DNA from 3 places in the Bradyrhizobium sp. USDA 4538 genome. Region 2 is predicted to be linked to each of the others. Evidence: predicted binding sites of a transcription regulator. Region 2 holds the regulator's gene; each other region holds the start of a gene.

Region 1 (5,935 bases), 2.4 Mb from region 2:
GAACCAGAGGTCGAGAACGTAATGAAGGTAGAGGTTGCTCAAAAGCACACTGATCGATCCGCCTTGTGGCGTTCCTTGTTCGCTCGGGTGCACCGCTCCGTCTTCCAGGATGCCCGCTTTCAACCAGCGCCGGATCAAGCTGATCAGGCGCGGATCACCGACTCGATGTTCGACAAACCGGAGGACCCGATCATGATCGAGACTCCCGAAGAAGTTCTTCAAATCCGCCTCCAACACCCAGCTGATCATGCCGCCGGCGATCACCTCATTGAGGGTCGCCAAGGCATGATGGGCGCTGAGCTTCGGCCTGCCGCCGAACGAGCAGGGTAAGAAGTCCTGCTCGTAAATAGCGGCCAGCACCTCAGCCGTGCTGCGCTGGAGCGCCCGGTCGGCGACAGTTGGAACCCCGAGGGGGCGCTTCTCCGTCTTACCGGGCTTGGGGATATAGACCCGCCGAATGTTCGGCGCCCGATATCCCTGGCGATGGATGGATTGGAGCATTGGCCCTATCCAGTCCTCGAAGCTCTCCTTCGCCGCCTCCACCGTCTGTCCGTCCACCCCGGCGGCGGAGCGCTTCGGAATCTGTAATAGATTCTTTTGCACTCGGTCGCGCGTGATGTGATGGGCCAACGAGGTGAAGCGAAGATTTGTCTCGCGCCGAGCTTTCACTGCTATTTGTTCAAGTTTCGTTTCCATGGTCAGCTGATCTTCTCTTTGCATAGAAGGCCGTAACTCCCGTTGAATGGAGCCCATGTCGCCCAAGAACAATTCAACTACCGCTGACCGCTTCCCCATGTGGCCGGCTCTCCCGTCCTCGGAGTACTATCGGTCAGTCTGACTTCCACCCGGTCGTCAGACCCTTCTCACCTCAGCGGCTTGGCAGGTCTTACAAGCTTGCGCTTGAACCGGATGGATCTCCCTTGTTCACGCTGCTTCCTTTGATTGCATGCTGGCGGTACGAACCCCGGGAGCACCTCTGACCGCTCGCGTTGTCGCGGCCTGCGGTTCCGCCTTCCCCTTTGAGAGACAGGGTCGGCTACTCCGATCACGTTCGATTTCGGGGCTATTTTCCCGTTCACTTCATTCCGGCCTACAACCTCCCTGTCTACGCTTCGCAACGGCCGTTACCGGACGCCACGCAAGACTCGGTTCGCGGCTGCTCGCTAGGCTTTGCCGCGGCCGTCATCTCAGACGGCAGACTTCAACGCGCTTGCAAGGCGCAACTCCCACACCACCGTACATACGGGTCCGTATACGGCGGTTCACCGGATTAAGCGCGAACGGTTTGTTTTGCGTCCGCGCCAGAGGCTCAGATAGTGGTCTCCGTCGTGTCGGCTTCGGCCCCTTTGAGCGGCGCCGTCCGGGCTTCACCCTTTCCCGCCGCTCCAAAGGCCAGTGACCTGGATTTCAGCCGCATGGCCGGCTCGAGGCTTCCACATCCAAACGTCTTTCCAGCGTTCGGGCCTTCAGCGAAACTCGTTCCGCCTACTATGCCGTCTGCTGACTTCTCCGTCGCGATCACGGACCTTGCGGCCCGCTCAGTCCGGTCGCCCGGACACGCCGAAGATCTCCCGAGGTAAGTTCGACCGCCTTCCCTGCACGCCCGCCGGATTTACCACCCCAACCCTTGATGACTGTGGACTTTGCGATCATTGGCTCGCTCGTCCGGTTGGGTAGGCCTCGTTATCCGGTTTTTGTCCATCGGGCCGCAGGTTTGCTCCACGCTTCCTTCAGACCCCACCTCGCGATGACGCCCTTGCGCTTCGCTAACCCTTCGCCGCCATCAGGCTGGGTAAAGGACTTCCACCTCCAAGCTGTCGAACATGCTCGGCACACCAAGAAAAAACCCCGGCATTGGTGCCGGGGCTCTGTAATTCTCGTATTGTTCGATGCGGCTGGATCAGAAGTCCATGCCTCCCATGCCGCCCATGCCGCCGCCCGGGGGCATGGCCGGGCCGGCTGCGGCTTTCTTCGGCAGCTCGGCGACCATGGCCTCGGTAGTGATCAGCAGCGCCGCCACGGAGGAGGCGTTCTGGATGGCGGTGCGCACGACCTTGGTCGGGTCGATGATGCCCTTGGACACCAGGTTGCCGTACTCGCCGGTCTGCGAGTCGAAGCCGTAGGCGTACTGTTCCTTCTCGAGGATCTTGCCGACGATCACCGAACCGTCTTCACCGGCGTTGATCGCGATCTGGCGAGCGGGAGCCGACAGCGCCTTGCGCACGATTTCGACGCCGGTCTTCTGGTCGTCGTTCTTGGTGCGCAGGCCCTTGAGCTGCTCGGCGGCACGGAGCAGAGCGACGCCGCCGCCTGGGACGATGCCTTCTTCGACAGCCGCACGGGTCGCGTGCATCGCGTCATCAACGCGATCCTTGCGCTCCTTCACCTCGACTTCGGTCGCGCCGCCGACTCGGATCACCGCGACGCCGCCCGCGAGCTTGGCGAGACGCTCCTGGAGCTTCTCACGGTCGTAGTCCGAGGTGGTCTCCTCGATCTGCGCCTTGATCTGGGCAACGCGCGCCTCGATGTCGGCCTTCTTGCCGGCGCCGTTGACGATCGTGGTGTTCTCCTTGTCGATCATCACCTTCTTGGCGCGACCGAGCATGTTGAGCGTGACGTTCTCGAGCTTGATGCCGAGGTCTTCCGAGATGGCCTGGCCGCCGGTCAGGATCGCGATGTCCTGCAGCATGGCCTTGCGGCGATCGCCGAAGCCCGGAGCCTTGACGGCCGCGACCTTCAGGCCGCCACGCAGGCGGTTGACGACGAGGGTGGCGAGGGCTTCGCCTTCGACGTCCTCGGCGACGATCACCAGCGGCTTGCCGGTCTGCACCACGGCCTCCAGCAGCGGCAGCAGCTCGTTCAGCGAGGAGAGCTTCTTCTCGTTGATGAGGATGTAGGCGTCGTCCATCTCAACGCGCATCTTGTCGGCGTTGGTGACGAAGTAGGGCGAGATGTAGCCGCGGTCGAACTGCATGCCCTCGACGACGTCGAGTTCGGTCGCGAGCGACTTGGCTTCCTCGACCGTGATCACGCCCTCATTGCCGACCTTCTTCATGGCGTCGGCGAGGAACTTGCCGATCTCGGCATCGCCGTTGGCCGAAATGGTACCGACCTGGGCGATCTCCTCGTTCGAGGTGACCTTCTTCGAGTTCTTCTGGAGGTCCGCAACGACGGCTTCGACCGCGAGGTCGATACCGCGCTTCAGGTCCATCGGGTTCATGCCGGCGGCGACCGACTTGGCGCCCTCGCGGACGATCGCAGCCGCCAGCACGGTGGCGGTGGTGGTGCCGTCGCCGGCCGCGTCAGCGGACTTGGAGGCGACTTCGCGCACCATCTGGGCGCCCATGTTCTCGAACTTGTCGTCGAGCTCGATCTCCTTGGCGACGGTGACGCCGTCCTTGGTGATGCGGGGGGCGCCGAACGACTTCTCGAGCACGACGTTGCGGCCCTTCGGACCGAGGGTGACCTTCACGGCGTTGGCGAGGATGTCGACGCCGCGCAGCATGCGGTCGCGGGCGTCGACGCCGAATTTGACTTCTTTGGCTGACATATTGGTTTCCCTGAGTGTTTAGATCGGTCTCCCCCTTGGCGAGGCGCCCGGCAGGCGCTCCTCAGGGGTGAGCGGTGCGAGCGGTTGGTTAGGCGGCCTTCTTCTTGGAAGCGGGGACGTCGAGCACGCCCATGATGTCGCTTTCCTTCATGATCAGCAGGTCTTCGCCGTCGATCTTGACCTCGGTGCCCGACCACTTGCCGAACAGGACGCGGTCGCCGACCTTGACGTCGATCGGGGTCAGTTTGCCGCTCTCGTCGCGGCCGCCGGGGCCGACGGCGATGACTTCGCCTTGCGAGGGCTTTTCCTTGGCACTGTCCGGAATGATGATGCCGCCAGCAGTCTTCTCTTCAGCGTCGATGCGCTTGACCACGACGCGGTCGTGAAGCGGACGGAATTTCATGCAGTCCTCCTAAGCGTTTGCACGAGCTAGAGATTTTCAGATGTTAGCAATCGATGCCCATGAGTGCTAGTTTCGGGCCGAGCTGAGATAGGATAGGATTTTTGCGGGAGCAAGGGACTCTGGCAGAAAAAATAGGCAGCTCACGTCGAATGCGACCCAGTACATGGCGCGCGTCGGCTTCGAATATTCGACGGATGTCGGCAGCCGGCTCCCGCGAGACGGAGCTCCAGCCTTCGCGCATCGATCTGCCGCCGCCCACCCCTTCTCCAGTCGTGCTCGCGGTGAAGGATGCGGCGCCTTACCTTCCGGAGCCTCGCGACGTGATCAGATTCCTGCTTGGCCACCGAGTGACGCAAACTCACATTTCCCGCGGCTGCCCTCGCATCCCTGTCCTGTCCGCATTATTACGATTAACTCTCTGTTTGCATTGGGGATCGGGCGATTTTAAGCTTTACTCGCGTATGGAGCCCCCTTGTCGCCTAAGAACAGCTCTGACGAGGTCGCACAGGCCTTTCGTCTCTTAACAGCCTTTCGTGCGCTCTGAACTTCTGCCGACGCGTCGACGCGTCATCGAGATAGTCGAGTCTATGTCAGCGGACATCGAACCCCGGACCATTGCTCACCCATCGGTCGACCAGAGCAAGTCCTGAGAAAGGCGCGGCGGGCAATTCCTAGAGAGCTGCCATTGTGTCGCACTCGACGAACGAAAACTCTTAGTCTTGCCAAGACCCGGCGGCGGCATGGACCGCTGAAGTGATTTGCCAGATTGTAGCTGCATCGAGTTTGGCCCCGCAGGAGCCATGCTTTCAAAGGTTCAACCTGGCAGGCTTACGGCCGCCCGAGGGGCGCGAGCGAGCAAAACCTGCATGGCCGATCTCAGCCGGACGCGCCCTCCGGCTCGTCGGCACTACTATGCGGAGAGGAACCATTCGTGGCGAGGATACGTGCAGATTACAAGCGAATGTGCTGAGCCGCCTCAACGACAGTCCTACGATTCAACGACCTACTGTCGATCAGAAGGTCACACAAATCTTGCCAAAATGGGTCCCTTCGCGGAGAAACGGCTCGGTAGGCCCGAGCAACTCTCGTGCGCGCAGAGTAGAATCGGCCATTTCACCGGAAGAAGCGGAAAGACGGTCTACCACGATCGGCTCTTCAATTGGCAGTATTCGCACTTGACCGGGCTGTGAGAGGGGAACGCTTCCTTTTTCCGACCGGTTGGAAGAGAGGGCGAGGGCCGCAAGCTACCCTCTTCGTGGTTTGGGCCAACTTGTGCCTGGGCTTACGCAAATGGTGCGTCGCGTTTTCCTCGGATGTCACCATTACCGCAATGCGTTCGCGATTCTCCGGGCCCGACTTGCCCGGAAGCCATTGTTTCCAGCTCGCTTTTTTCTAGCTCTGCAGTTGGCACGACAGTTGCTGTGTTAGATTCACGATCTCTCCCCTTCGGAGATGCGCATGCAAAGTATCCTCTGGATCAAGCAGCTCTCGCTACTGTGCGTATCTCCAGTTGCACCTTCAGCGCGGGGATCATCTGCGTCATGGGTTCTTCATGTGCGCTGGACGTCTCCAACGCACCTGCGCAGGCGTCCGCCATCATGAAACGGTCACCGTGCTGCTCGACGGCCGCATCCATGAGACCATCCAAGAAAGCAGCATCAGCGAATCGCTCACGGTCCCACTCGCAAGGGGAGTAAGAAGAATGACGCTGCTGTTGGGTTCGGCGGCAAGTAGAGGATTGATGTCAGCACCGTATGGGCCGAGCGGCGCACCGCCTGGTTCACCAGCGCTCTCTCTCAACTGAATCCCGAACCGCACGTTCAGCATCTCCACGAAGGACAGGAACAGAAGCTCCGCTCTTTGACGGCACGATTGTGCCGGCACAGCTTGGAGAAGGATAACAAACTCCGGGATCAGCGTGACGCAAAGCGACGTGGGCGTCCCTAAGCTCTCATGAAGACAAAAGGTAAGAGTGCAGGCCA
Region 2 (5,935 bases):
AAGGACGCCGAGGCGATGACCAATTGGCTCACGACGGTGCTTGGGTTCACCGAACACGTCGTCTACCGCGACGGTGGCGTGATCCATCACGCCGAGCTCGCCTATGGTTCCTCGATGCTGATGCTGGGTCAGAGCCGTGACGACGCCTATGGCAAGCTGGTCGGCGACCTCGACCACCGCCGCACCGACTCGATCTATATCGCCGTCGGCGATCCCGACGCGCTGCACGCGAAGGTCAAGGCTGCCGGCGCCAAGATCGAGATGGAACTGCGCGATACCGACTATGGCAGCCGCGACTTCGCCTGCCGCGATCCGGAGGGAAATCTCTGGAGCTTCGGCACCTATTGGCCGAAGGCACACGAGAAGCCGCGACCGTGAGCCCGCGCAATCCGCGAACTCGCAAAGGGGCAGCCGGGATCGGACGGATCAGGCGGTGATGTCGGCGGTCGGGGCGGCCTTGGCGCCGCCCTTGGAGACGCCGACCAGCGCCGGACGCAGGATGCGCTCGCCGATCATGTAACCGGCCTGCACGACCTGCACCACGGTGCCCGACGGCACCGACGGATCTGGCACCTCGAACATCGCCTGCTGGAAGTTCGGATCGAACTTCTCGCCGATCGGGTCGAACTTCTTGACGCCGTTCTTCTCCAGCGCGTTGAGCAGCGAACGTTCGGTCAGCTCGACGCCTTCGATCAGCGCCTTCAGGCCGGGATCGGCGGCTTCCTTGGTCTCGGCCGGCACCGCATCGAGCGCGCGCTGCAGGTTGTCCGCGATATCGAGCACGTCGCGGGCAAAGCCGGTGATGCCGTAGGTCTTGGCGTCGGCGACCTCGCGGCGGGTGCGCTGGCGGAGATTCTCCATCTCGGCCAGGGTGCGCAGCGTCCGGTCGCGCGCCTCGGCGAGTTCCTTGGTCAGCGCCTCCGCCGATCCGGCCTCGGGCTCGTCAGGCATGATGTACGGCTTCGAGACCACGGGCTCACCCGTCGGCGCCGAATTCTCGGTGTTGTCATTGGCCCGGTTCGGATCGGTCATGGCTTGCCTTCTCGAAAACTCGCGTCGGTTCAAATCTTGGGGATTGCTTGCCGGGATATCGTGCTTTGGCCGGCGAAAATCAAGCGCAACATACCGGTCTCGGGAACAGGAATCTCCGGCTTGGGTGAAGAAAACCCGTCAAATGAAAGCGAAATCGCCCTCCGGTCAGCCGCCCAGCATCTTGCTGACGATGCGCGCGGCATAATCGACGGTCGGGATCACCCGCGCATAGTTCAGCCGCGTCGGTCCGATCACGCCGAGGACGCCCACGATCCGCCCCTGGGCGTCGCCGTAGGGCGCGATGATGGTGGAGGAACCCGACAGCGAGAACAGCTTGTTCTCCGAGCCGATGAAGATCCGCACGCCCTCGCCGCGTTCGGCGCGGCCGAGCAGATCGATCACGCCGCGCTTGGTTTCGAGATCGTCGAACAGCGACTTGATGCGCTCGAGATCGTCGAGCGCATGCAGATCCTCGAGCAGATTGGCGTGACCGCGCACGATCAGCTGGCGGTCCTCGTTCTCGCCGCCGGACCAGCTTGCGATGCCCGCCGCGACCACCTTTTGGGTGAGCTGATCGAGCTCGGCGCGGTTTTGCGTCAATGCCGTCTCGAGCTCGAGCCGCGCTTCGGCCAGCGTGCGGCCGCGGATCCGCGCATTGAGGAAGTTGGTCGCTTCGGTCAGGGCCGAGGATGGAACACCCGGCGGCAGCGCCAGGACGCGGTTTTCGACCTGGCCGTCTTCGCCGACCAGCACGACCAGCGCCTTCTCCGGCTCCAGCCGGACGAACTCGATATGCTTCAGCCGCGCATTCGACTTTTGCGTCAGCACCACCGCCGCGGCGCGGGTCAGTCCCGACAGCCGCGTCAAGGCTTCGCCAAGCGCGGCCTCGACGGATTGCGCGCGGCCGACGGCAGCAAGCTGGGTCTGGATCGACTGACGCTCGGCCTCGGTGAGGTCGCCGACCTGCATCAGCGCATCGACGAAGAAGCGCAGCCCGAGTTCGGTCGGTAACCGGCCGGCGGAGGTATGCGGCGCATAGATCAGGCCGAGCTGCTCGAGATCCGACATCACATTGCGGACCGAGGCCGGCGACAGCGGTAATGCAATCAGGCGCGAGATGTTGCGCGAACCGACCGGCTCGCCGGTCGCGAGATAGCTTTCGACGATTTGACGAAAAATGTCGCGCGAACGCTCGTTGAGCTGGGCGAGCCCGGCATGCGGCGCGATCAGGCCAATCGGATCGTGGTGAGTCACACTCCAGTCCCTCACAATTACTGCATAATTTGTCGATCCGGGAGGCCGATGACAAGCATGCATTCTGCCCCCTCGTACCGGACCATACCGGGGCCGAAAACCCTCGCCAAAACCCTTGCCGCTGCCCCTTCCCGCTCCTACAAGCACGGCCAGCCAATTTTCTCGGATTTCTGGAGGATTTCATGCGGCCAAGCCGCCGTGCACCCGATGAACTGCGTCCCGTGTCGCTGGAACGCGGCGTCGTCAAATATGCCGAGGGTTCCTGCATGGTGAAGTTCGGCGACACCCATGTGCTGGTGACCGCCACGCTGGAAGAGCGATTGCCGCCGTGGCTGAAGGGCCAGGGCCGCGGCTGGGTCACCGCCGAATACGGCATGCTGCCGCGTGCCACCCTGGAACGCACCCGCCGCGAGGCCTCGGCCGGCAAGCAGGGCGGCCGCACGGTCGAGATTCAGCGGCTGATCGGCCGCTCGCTGCGCGCGGCGGTCGATCTCGAGGCGCTCGGCGAGCGCCAGATCACGGTCGATTGCGACGTCATCCAGGCCGACGGCGGCACCCGCACCGCCTCCATCACCGGTGCCTGGGTGGCGCTGGCCGACTGCATCAACTGGATGAAGACCCGCAACATGCTGAAGACCAATGTGTTGCGCGACAATGTGGCGGCGATCTCCTGCGGCATCTACCAGGGCACGCCGGTGCTCGATCTCGATTATGCCGAGGATTCCGAAGCCGACACCGACGCCAATTTCGTCATGACCGGCGACGGCCGGATCATCGAGGTGCAGGGCACCGCCGAGAAGACGCCGTTCTCGGAAGGTGAATTCCTGGCGCTGATGGCGCTGGCGCGCAAAGGTGTCGCGCGTCTGGTCGACTTGCAAAAGATCGCGGTGGCGTAGTCAGATTGGTCATGCACCGCCGAATCACCGGAAGGCTCGTCATCGCCACCCATAATCCCGGCAAGCTTGCCGAGATGCGGGAATTGCTGGCGCCGCACGGCGTCGAGGTGGTGTCGGCCGGCGAGCTCGACCTCGCCGAGCCCGAGGAGACCGGAGACAATTTTCGCGCCAACGCGGCGATCAAGGCGATTGCGGCAGCGAAGGCGACCGGACTGCCCGCCTTCGCCGACGATTCCGGCCTCGTGGTCGATGCGCTCGACGGAGCGCCCGGGATCTACTCGGCGCGCTGGGCCGGCGAGGGCAAGGACTTCATGGCGGCGATGACGCGGATCGAGCGGCTGCTGCAGGAACGCGGCGCCACCGCACCGGACCGGCGCAAGGCGCACTTCGTGTCGGCGTTGTGCGTGGCCTGGCCCGACGATCATCTCGAGGAGGTCGAGGCCCGCGCCGATGGAACCCTGGTCTGGCCGCCGCGTGGCACTGCCGGCTTTGGCTACGATCCGGCCTTCCTGCCCGACGGCTACACGCGGACCTTCGGCGAGATGACCAGCATCGAGAAGCACGGCCTGCCGCCGCTCGGGCTCGGCCTGTCGCATCGCGCCCGCGCCTTCGTGAAGCTCGCGGAGATCTGCCTTGAGCCACGCTGACCGAGAAGCCTTCGGCGTCTACGTGCACTGGCCGTTCTGCCTGTCGAAATGCCCGTATTGTGATTTCAACAGCCATGTGCGGCATGCGCCGGTCGACGAGGAGCGTTTCGTGCGCGCGTTCGCCCGCGAGATCGAGACGACGGCCGCGCGCGTGCCGGGGCGGCAGGTGTCCTCGATCTTCCTCGGCGGCGGCACGCCGTCCTTGATGCAGCCACAGACCGTCGGCGCCGTGCTCGATGCCATCGGCAAGCACTGGCAGGTCTCGCGCGATGTCGAGGTCACGCTCGAGGCCAATCCGACCAGCGTCGAGGCGACGCGCTTTCGCGGGTATCGCGCAGCCGGCGTCAACCGCGTCTCGCTCGGCGTGCAGGCGCTCGATGACGCCTCGCTGAAAGCGCTAGGCCGCCTGCACACCGCGCGCGAGGCGCTCGACGCGGTCGCGATCGCGCGCTCTGCGTTCGACCGTTACTCGTTCGATCTGATCTATGCCCGCCCGGACCAGACGCCGCGGATGTGGGCCGATGAACTGAAGCAGGCGATCTCGGAAGCGGCCGAGCACCTGTCGCTCTACCAGCTCACGATCGAGGAAGGCACGCCGTTCTTCGGGCTGCATGCTGCCGGCAAATTGCAGACGCCGGATGAAGCGACCGCGCGCGCGCTCTACGACGTGACGCAGGAGGTCTGCGCCCGCGAGGGGTTGCCGGCCTATGAGATCTCCAATCACGCCCGCGCCGGCGCGGAGTGCAAGCACAACCTCGTCTACTGGCGCGGTGAGGAATATGCCGGCATCGGCCCCGGCGCACATGGAAGGCTCGACATCGATGGCGTCAGGCACGCGACCGCAACCGAGCGGCGCCCCGAGGCGTGGCTGTTGAACGTCGAGGAGCGCGGTCACGGCGTCGTCAGCGATGACAGCCTCAACAGCGAAGAACGCGCCGACGAGTTTCTGCTGATGGGGCTGCGGCTCGCCGAGGGCATCGATCCCAAGCGCTATGCGAAGCTCTCCGGCCGCCAGCTCGACCCGCACCGGATCGCGATGCTGCGCGAGGAAGGCGCGATCGCCGTCGACGCCGACGGACGACTGCGGGTGACGACGTCGGGATTCCCGGTGCTCGACGCGGTCGTTGCGGATCTCGCCGCCTAGAGCCTACCCCGTTCCAATTGAATCGGAACGGCACGCTGCCAAAATATCGAAAACAACCCCATGCAAAGGAGCTGGCGGGTGCCGGCGCTCGACAAGGCAGCTTGACCGCCCGACGAAAATCAAGCGCCAAAGCTCTTCGGCGAGCCTGCGACCGGCGTGCTGCCGCCTGAGGCCACCTTCATGACCGCAAGGCCGCGCTCATTGGTGCCATCGGAGCGGAAGCGGAACAGACCGTCGATACCGGCAAAGCCGGACGGATTGGTCAATGTCTCCGGCGCAAAGCGCTGCGCCCCTTGCGTGCGCGCGAGCGCCGCCATCAGCGCCACGGCATCATAGGCAAGCGTCGCGGTGCGCACGGGCTCGCCGCCATATTTGCTGCGGTAGCGGCCGGCGAAGCTGCGGAAGCCGGACGGATCGGGCGCGGCGTAGAGGCCGCCCTGCAAGACGGGGCTCGCGAACACCCGCGGATTGTCCCACAGCCCGGTGCCGAGCAGCTGGATGTTGCGCAGATTGGCGCCGGCTGCGGTCAAGGCATCGGCGGTCGCGACCACCGAATCACCATCGTCGGCGATCAGCAGCGCATCGGCCTGGCCGAGCGCCTGCGCCACGGTTCGCGCCGGCGTCGCGCGATCGGCGCCATATTTCTCGAATGCGACGACGCGGCCGTTCTTGCGGCCGACCGCCTGCTTGAACGCGGCCTCGACCACGTTGCCATAGGCGTTGTCCGGCACCATCGCGGCGAACGAGCGCTTTCCGATCCCCGCCGAGTAGTCGACGATGCGGTTGATGTCGGACTCCGGCAGGAAGCTCAGCAGATAGACGCCGCGCCCGGCCACGCTCGAATCGGTGGAGAACGCGATCACCGAGGTACCGCGCGGCCGCGTCAGTTGCGCGACGGCCGGCACCGAGCCTGCGAACAGCGGTCCCAGGATGATCTCGGCGCCTTCGGACAGTGCCTGCTG
Region 3 (5,935 bases), 1.3 Mb from region 2:
TCAGCACGACGAGCTGGGCGCGGCGGTGATGCGGGTTGGTTTCGAAGGCGACGAACCCGTCCCGTTCGAGGTCGTTGACGATCCGCTGCACGTTCTGTCGGGCAGCGCCGAGGTCGCGCGCCAGCCATGCGACCGGTTGCGGGCGCTCTGTGGCGACGATGGCACCGAGGATCTGCCAGCGCGCGCTGGTCAGCCCGAGCCCGGCCACCAGCCGGTCGCCTGATGTGAACAGCAGGCTGTTGAGCCTGAACAGGTCGGGAATCAGGGTGCTCAGGGCTTCGCCCGCCGGCGTTCGTTTTGCATTCGGCATTTGTCACCATATAAACGTATTGACATCATAATGTCAATTTCTGTATGTATCCATCAGTACGGAATGACATCGTAACACCATATCGAACGGAGCCAACCATGCCGCAGATGCGCCCCCTGGACCCCGCTTTCCCGATCGACCGCCAGCTCGCGGTCGATGCCAGCAACGTCGTGCTCGTCAACCTCTTCACGCTCGATGCGGCCGACGAGGACACGTTTCTCAAGGCCTGGCAGGACGACGCCGCCATCATGAAGCGGCAGCCGGGCTTCATCTCGACCCAGCTGCACCGCGCGCTCGGCGAGAGCCCGGCCTATCTGAACTACGCGGTCTGGGAATCGACCGCCGCCTTCCGCGCCGCCTTCATGAACCCCGAGTTCAGGGCCAAGCTCTCGGCCTATCCGGCCTCGGCGGTAGCCTCGCCGCACCTGTTCCAGAAGGTGGCGGTGTCCGACATCTGCGTCGCGTAACGGACTGTCAGGCCGTCGCGTCAAGGATCGCTCAACTGTGCACGAGCATGCCAACACCGAGCGTGGCGGCAGCGGCCAGAAACGATATGTCCAGAAACCGCAGCGGCGCTTTCGGACGATGACCGGCAGAACCGGAAATGACGTAATAGACGCCATAACCCGCGCCGAGGACGACGAACGTCAGCGTTTGCCTGAGCCAGAACATCAAGACGACCGCAAGATCATCGATGCTGTCCAGGGCATAGGCGCCGACCGCGAGCACGGCGCCGATCGCGTAGAACAGCACGAGCGTCAACGTCAGTGATTTGGCGTCGCGGGACATGCGATGATCCTTGCATCCCGATCGTAATCAAACTGCAAAAAAAGAAGGCCGCCCGGAGGCGGCCTTCGATCTCGATGGGGATGTGGGAGGCTTAGAAGCCGCCCATGCCGCCCATTCCACCCATGCCGCCGCCGCCCGGCATTGCCGGCGCTGCATCCTTCGGCAGTTCGGCGACCATGGCCTCGGTGGTCACGAGCAGACCGGCCACCGAGGAGGCGTCCTGCAAGGCGGTGCGCACCACCTTGGCGGGGTCGATGATGCCCTTGTCGACCATGTCGACATAGTCCTCGGTCTGCGCGTCGAAGCCGAAGGTCTCCGACTTGTTCTCGAGGATCTTGCCGACCACGATCGAGCCCTCGACACCGGCGTTCTCCGAGATCTGGCGGACCGGAGCTTCGAGCGCCTTGAGCACGATGTTGATGCCGGCCTGGACGTCGGCATTCGGGTTGGTGAGCCGGCCGACCGCCTTCTTGGCGCGCAGCAGCGCCACGCCGCCGCCCGGCACGATGCCTTCCTGCACCGCGGCGCGGGTCGCGTTCAGCGCGTCCTCGACACGGTCCTTCTTCTCCTTGACCTCGACCTCGGTCGCGCCGCCGACCTTGATCACCGCAACGCCGCCGGCGAGCTTGGCGAGGCGCTCCTGCAGCTTCTCGCGGTCGTAGTCCGAGGTGGTCTCCTCGATCTGCGCCTTGATCTGGCCAACGCGGGCGTCGATGTCCTTCTTCTTGCCGGCGCCCTTGACGATCGTGGTGTTCTCCTTGTCGATCACGATCTTGCCGGCGCGGCCGAGCATGTTCACCGTGACGTTCTCGAGCTTCATGCCGAGGTCGTCGGAGATCAGCTGACCGCCGGTCAGGATCGCGATGTCCTCCAGCATCGCCTTGCGGCGATCGCCGAAGCCCGGCGCCTTGACGGCGGCGACCTTGAGCCCGCCGCGCAGGCGGTTGACGACCAGGGTCGCCAGCGCCTCACCCTCGACGTCCTCGGCGAGGATCAAGAGCGGACGGCCCGACTGCACCACGGCCTCCAGCACCGGCAGCATGGACTGCAGACCGGACAGCTTCTTCTCGTGCAGCAGGATGTAGGCATCCTCGAGCTCGGCGGTCATCTTCTCGGCGTTGGTGATGAAGTAGGGGCTGAGGTAGCCGCGGTCGAACTTCATGCCCTCGACGATGTCGACCTCGGTCTCGAGCGACTTGTTCTCCTCGACGGTGATCACGCCCTCGTTGCCGACCTTCTGCATTGCCTGCGCGATCATCTTGCCGATCGCGGCATCGCCATTGGCCGAGATGGTGCCGACCTGGGCGACTTCGGACGAGGAGGCGACCGGCTTGGCGCGCTTCTCGATGTCCTTGATCACGGCCGATACTGCCGTGTCGATGCCGCGCTTGAGGTCCATCGGGTTCATGCCGGCGGCGACCGACTTGGCGCCCTCGCGGACGATGGCCTGCGCCAGCACGGTCGCGGTGGTGGTGCCGTCACCGGCGGTGTCGTTGGTCTTGGAAGCGACCTCGCGCAGCATCTGCGCGCCCATGTTCTCGAACTTGTCGTCGAGCTCGATCTCCTTGGCGACGGTGACGCCGTCCTTGGTGATGCGGGGAGCGCCGAAGCTCTTCTCGATGACGACGTTGCGGCCCTTGGGGCCGAGCGTCACCTTCACGGCGTTGGCGAGCACGTCGACACCGCGCAGCATGCGGTCGCGGGCATCTCCGGCGAATTTTACGTCCTTGGCAGCCATTGATTTGAACTCCTGTCAGTTTTGAGAGACGCGCTTGCCGTTTCCGCGCTCGTCATCGCCGGGCTTGACCCGGCGATCCATCGCCTTGGTAAGAACTCTTCGGAAGTGTGATGGATGCCCGGATCAAGTCCGGGTATGACGATGCGAGTGGTGCGGCCGCGCAGTTGAATGGCGCTTACGCCAGCACGCCCATGATGTCGGACTCCTTCATGATCAGGAGCTCCTGGTTGTCGAGCTTGACCTCGGTGCCCGACCATTTGCCGAACAGCACGCGGTCGCCGACCTTGAGGTCGATCGGGATCAGCTTGCCGGCCTCGTCGCGGCCACCCGGGCCGACGGCGACGATCTCGCCCTGGGACGGCTTCTCCTTGGCCGAGTCCGGAATGATGATGCCGCCCTTGGATTTCTCCTCGGCATCGATACGCTTGACCACGACGCGGTCGTGCAGGGGGCGGAAGGTGGATTTAGCCATGACGTTCCCTCTTGGAGGCTCGGTTTCAGGTCCGGTTCATCGGGACCGGCGTTGGATGCCGGCCCGGTCGGCGCTGGGCAGGACGCCCGACGCTCTTAGCAATCGTGGTGCGAGAGTGCTAATTGTGGGCCGGGAAATATGGCTTGGCGCAGTTTCTGTCAAGCAAACGGGTTAAGGCCTTGGTGAGGCCAATATAGGATGGTGGACCAGAAACCAAATCGTAGCGATGACGTAATTTTGTCAGACGTCATTGCTCCGTCTTAAGTTTTACGCTTGGCTGCAGGACGGGTGCGGCCGGGACATAGTCGGGGGATGCATATGATCAGGTCATTCAACGCGCGATTGGTCGCACGGTTCGCGGCTGTTTCGGCGCTGACGACACTCTTGGGGGCGTGCGGCAGCATGAGCCTGCCGTCGTTGTCGTCGAACCCTGAGCCGGCGCCAGCCGAGCCGGGGGTCGCCCCCGAAATGCCTGCAAGCATCCGTGCCGACGAGATCGTCGGCCGCTGGGGTCTCGCCTCGTTCCAGAATCCCGCCGATCGCGCCCGCACCGAGGCCGCCGCGCGCGGCCAGTGCAAGCAGCCTTACGTGATCGGCGCCGGCCAGAACGGCGGCGTCATCATGCATCTGGCCGACCAGGCCACCCCGCAGGAACTGCGGCTGAAGGGTTCCCCGAGTGGCAAGAACTATATCGGCCCGCCTGGACCTGTGCCCGGCGAGCAGGACCGCGAGATCGTCTCGTTCGACGGCCGCGTCATGATCACCCGCTTCGTCGACAAGGATGCCGGGGTCCGCTACGGCAACATGGTCTACGTCCGCTGCGCTCCGAGGGCGTAAAGGCCGGCGATCAGTTTTCCACCGATCTTTGCCGGTTCGCCTCTCCCCTTGTGGGAGAGGCCGGATTGCATCGCCAGATGAAATCCGGGCGAGGGGTCTCTCACCGCGAGTGACCCCCTCTTCTGGCTAGCGGATAGAACCCCATATCCGGCGCGGATTGCATCCGCGCCACCTTCTCCCACAAGGGGAGAAGGGAAGGAGACCCGCAAACACGGCCTTATCGCCGCACGCCAACCCGATTGACGCCGCCATTCAAATTGCCGCCCGCATTGTGGCGGACCGCAGCGCGCGCCACCGGACGAGGCCTGAGCACAACGCCTGCCCGCGCCACGCAGCCTGCCGGATAACCGACATACGTGCAGTAAATCACGGCGTTGGCCGGTGCTGGACTGAGAGCGGCGCCTGCAAACCCCAACATCAGGCTCGCCGCTATTCCCGCAACCGTCACTGACTTGGTTGGAAAAATGTTCGTCCGACGCATGGTGATCCTCCTCATCGCACGTGAACTGAAGGTGATGGAGCCCGCTTCAGATGCGGCCCAAGGTATCGTCAGTGGCAAAAGGGGGAGGCGATGTTGACGTAGATCAACGCCGCGCGCGACCCGTCGCCGCGTGGGATTGATCTGCTTCATCGTGAAAGAGGGCGGCTCAGGGAGCCGCCCTCTTGCGCTGCCGTTGCGCCGGCTTCACTGACAGACGTACATGCGGCCGTCAGCCATCTTGGTCATCGTGCCGGGCTCGCAGCCGATACCATTGGCTGCCTTGTACTCCGTCCATCCGGCATATCCGTAATACGGACTGATCCTCTGGTAGGCTCGTGCCGGATAGTAGGGCTGGCCGAAGTAGGGATCCGTCTGGGCGGCATACGAATTGGTCCAATCGTTTGTGCCCCAGCCGGAATAGGCCGGCGCGGTAGCGGCGGCCGCAGCGACCGCTGCCGTAGCGGCGACACCCGCGCCCACCCCGTACCCGTACGCGGCGCGCCGGGTCTGACGACGCGCGACGCCGGCGACGCTCACGGGCGTCAGCGGCCGGCCCACACGCGCCTGGGCACTTTCGACCGACGCCGAAAGACCGCCCCGCTCGGACCAGGTGATGGAGAACAGTGTCGCACAAGCGATAGTCGAAAGCGCAATTGCAGTATTTCGGACAATTCTTTGCGTCATGTTCAATCTCCAGTGTTGAGTACTCCAGTGGCTCCGCCCCAATCAGTGATCCGGTAGCAAGGCGCAGCCCATCAGCGCGATTGAAAGAAGCCCGGCGCTCATCGTCGCACCTTCAAAGACGACCTCGCGCTGTGCTTACCGGCGGTTGGCTGTCCTCACCACAAGCTCAAACGCTCGCTTCCACCACGCGCCGCTTGTTGCACTTGCGGCGATTGCTATTGCGATACGAACTGCTTGCCAATTTTTAATAGGAGGCTCTGCACGTTGGTCACACGCAGATTCCGGAAGTCCCATGCAACCGGCACCCAATGTTGGCTCCCGGCATACGCATGACAATTTCCCTCACGCAGTAATATGCACCCGCGACAACAAACCTGCCAGCGGATTTGCAACCGTCGACGCTGGCACAAGATGCATGTTGTCGAGACGGAGGATCGGACTGATTCATCCTTGTCGCGATACTGTTGATCTATGTCAAAGGTCCTGAAGTTCTTGAATGGGACGCTGGTGTCGACCACGCGCACGTCAATGCGGTCTCGTCGGCCGGTAGCCGCCTGACGCGGTGCTGAGCCATGCTTCAGCGCAGATGCGTGCCCTTGGGCAAAGAAGCCTGGCGATGTGCAC

Evidence for each region. Region 2 encodes HrcA, which represses chaperone genes, less so after heat shock. Its sites were predicted from a motif close to GTTAGCACTCNCNNNNNGNGAGTGCTAAC; they were not measured.
Region 1: groES (co-chaperone GroES) is a predicted target of HrcA. The motif match lies at 3,996-4,024, and genes of this name have one in related genera.
Region 3: J2R78_RS10725 (co-chaperone GroES) is a predicted target of HrcA. The motif match lies at 3,404-3,432, and genes of this name have one in related genera.

The regions. Positions count from the first base shown of each region.
Region 1 covers NZ_JALJZE010000001.1:1,385,272-1,391,206, forward strand. The annotation lists gene ltrA (group II intron reverse transcriptase/maturase) at 1-696, opposite strand, end outside; gene groL (chaperonin GroEL) at 1,901-3,550, opposite strand; gene groES (co-chaperone GroES) at 3,639-3,953, opposite strand; gene J2R78_RS05960 (hypothetical protein) at 5,431-5,589, opposite strand; gene J2R78_RS05965 (LuxR family transcriptional regulator) at 5,935-5,935, shown strand, end outside.
Region 2 covers NZ_JALJZE010000001.1:3,755,661-3,761,595, reverse strand. The annotation lists gene J2R78_RS16920 (VOC family protein) at 1-378, shown strand, start outside; gene grpE (nucleotide exchange factor GrpE) at 427-1,032, opposite strand; gene hrcA (heat-inducible transcriptional repressor HrcA) at 1,198-2,286, opposite strand; gene rph (ribonuclease PH) at 2,469-3,182, shown strand; gene rdgB (RdgB/HAM1 family non-canonical purine NTP pyrophosphatase) at 3,194-3,829, shown strand; gene hemW (radical SAM family heme chaperone HemW) at 3,816-4,973, shown strand; gene J2R78_RS16890 (penicillin-binding protein activator) at 5,093-5,935, opposite strand, start outside.
Region 3 covers NZ_JALJZE010000001.1:2,439,836-2,445,770, reverse strand. The annotation lists gene J2R78_RS10745 (MarR family winged helix-turn-helix transcriptional regulator) at 1-310, opposite strand, end outside; gene J2R78_RS10740 (antibiotic biosynthesis monooxygenase) at 409-777, shown strand; gene J2R78_RS10735 (hypothetical protein) at 809-1,099, opposite strand; gene groL (chaperonin GroEL) at 1,191-2,837, opposite strand; gene J2R78_RS10725 (co-chaperone GroES) at 3,013-3,309, opposite strand; gene J2R78_RS10720 (hypothetical protein) at 3,628-4,146, shown strand; gene J2R78_RS10715 (hypothetical protein) at 4,364-4,642, opposite strand; gene J2R78_RS10710 (hypothetical protein) at 4,832-5,311, opposite strand.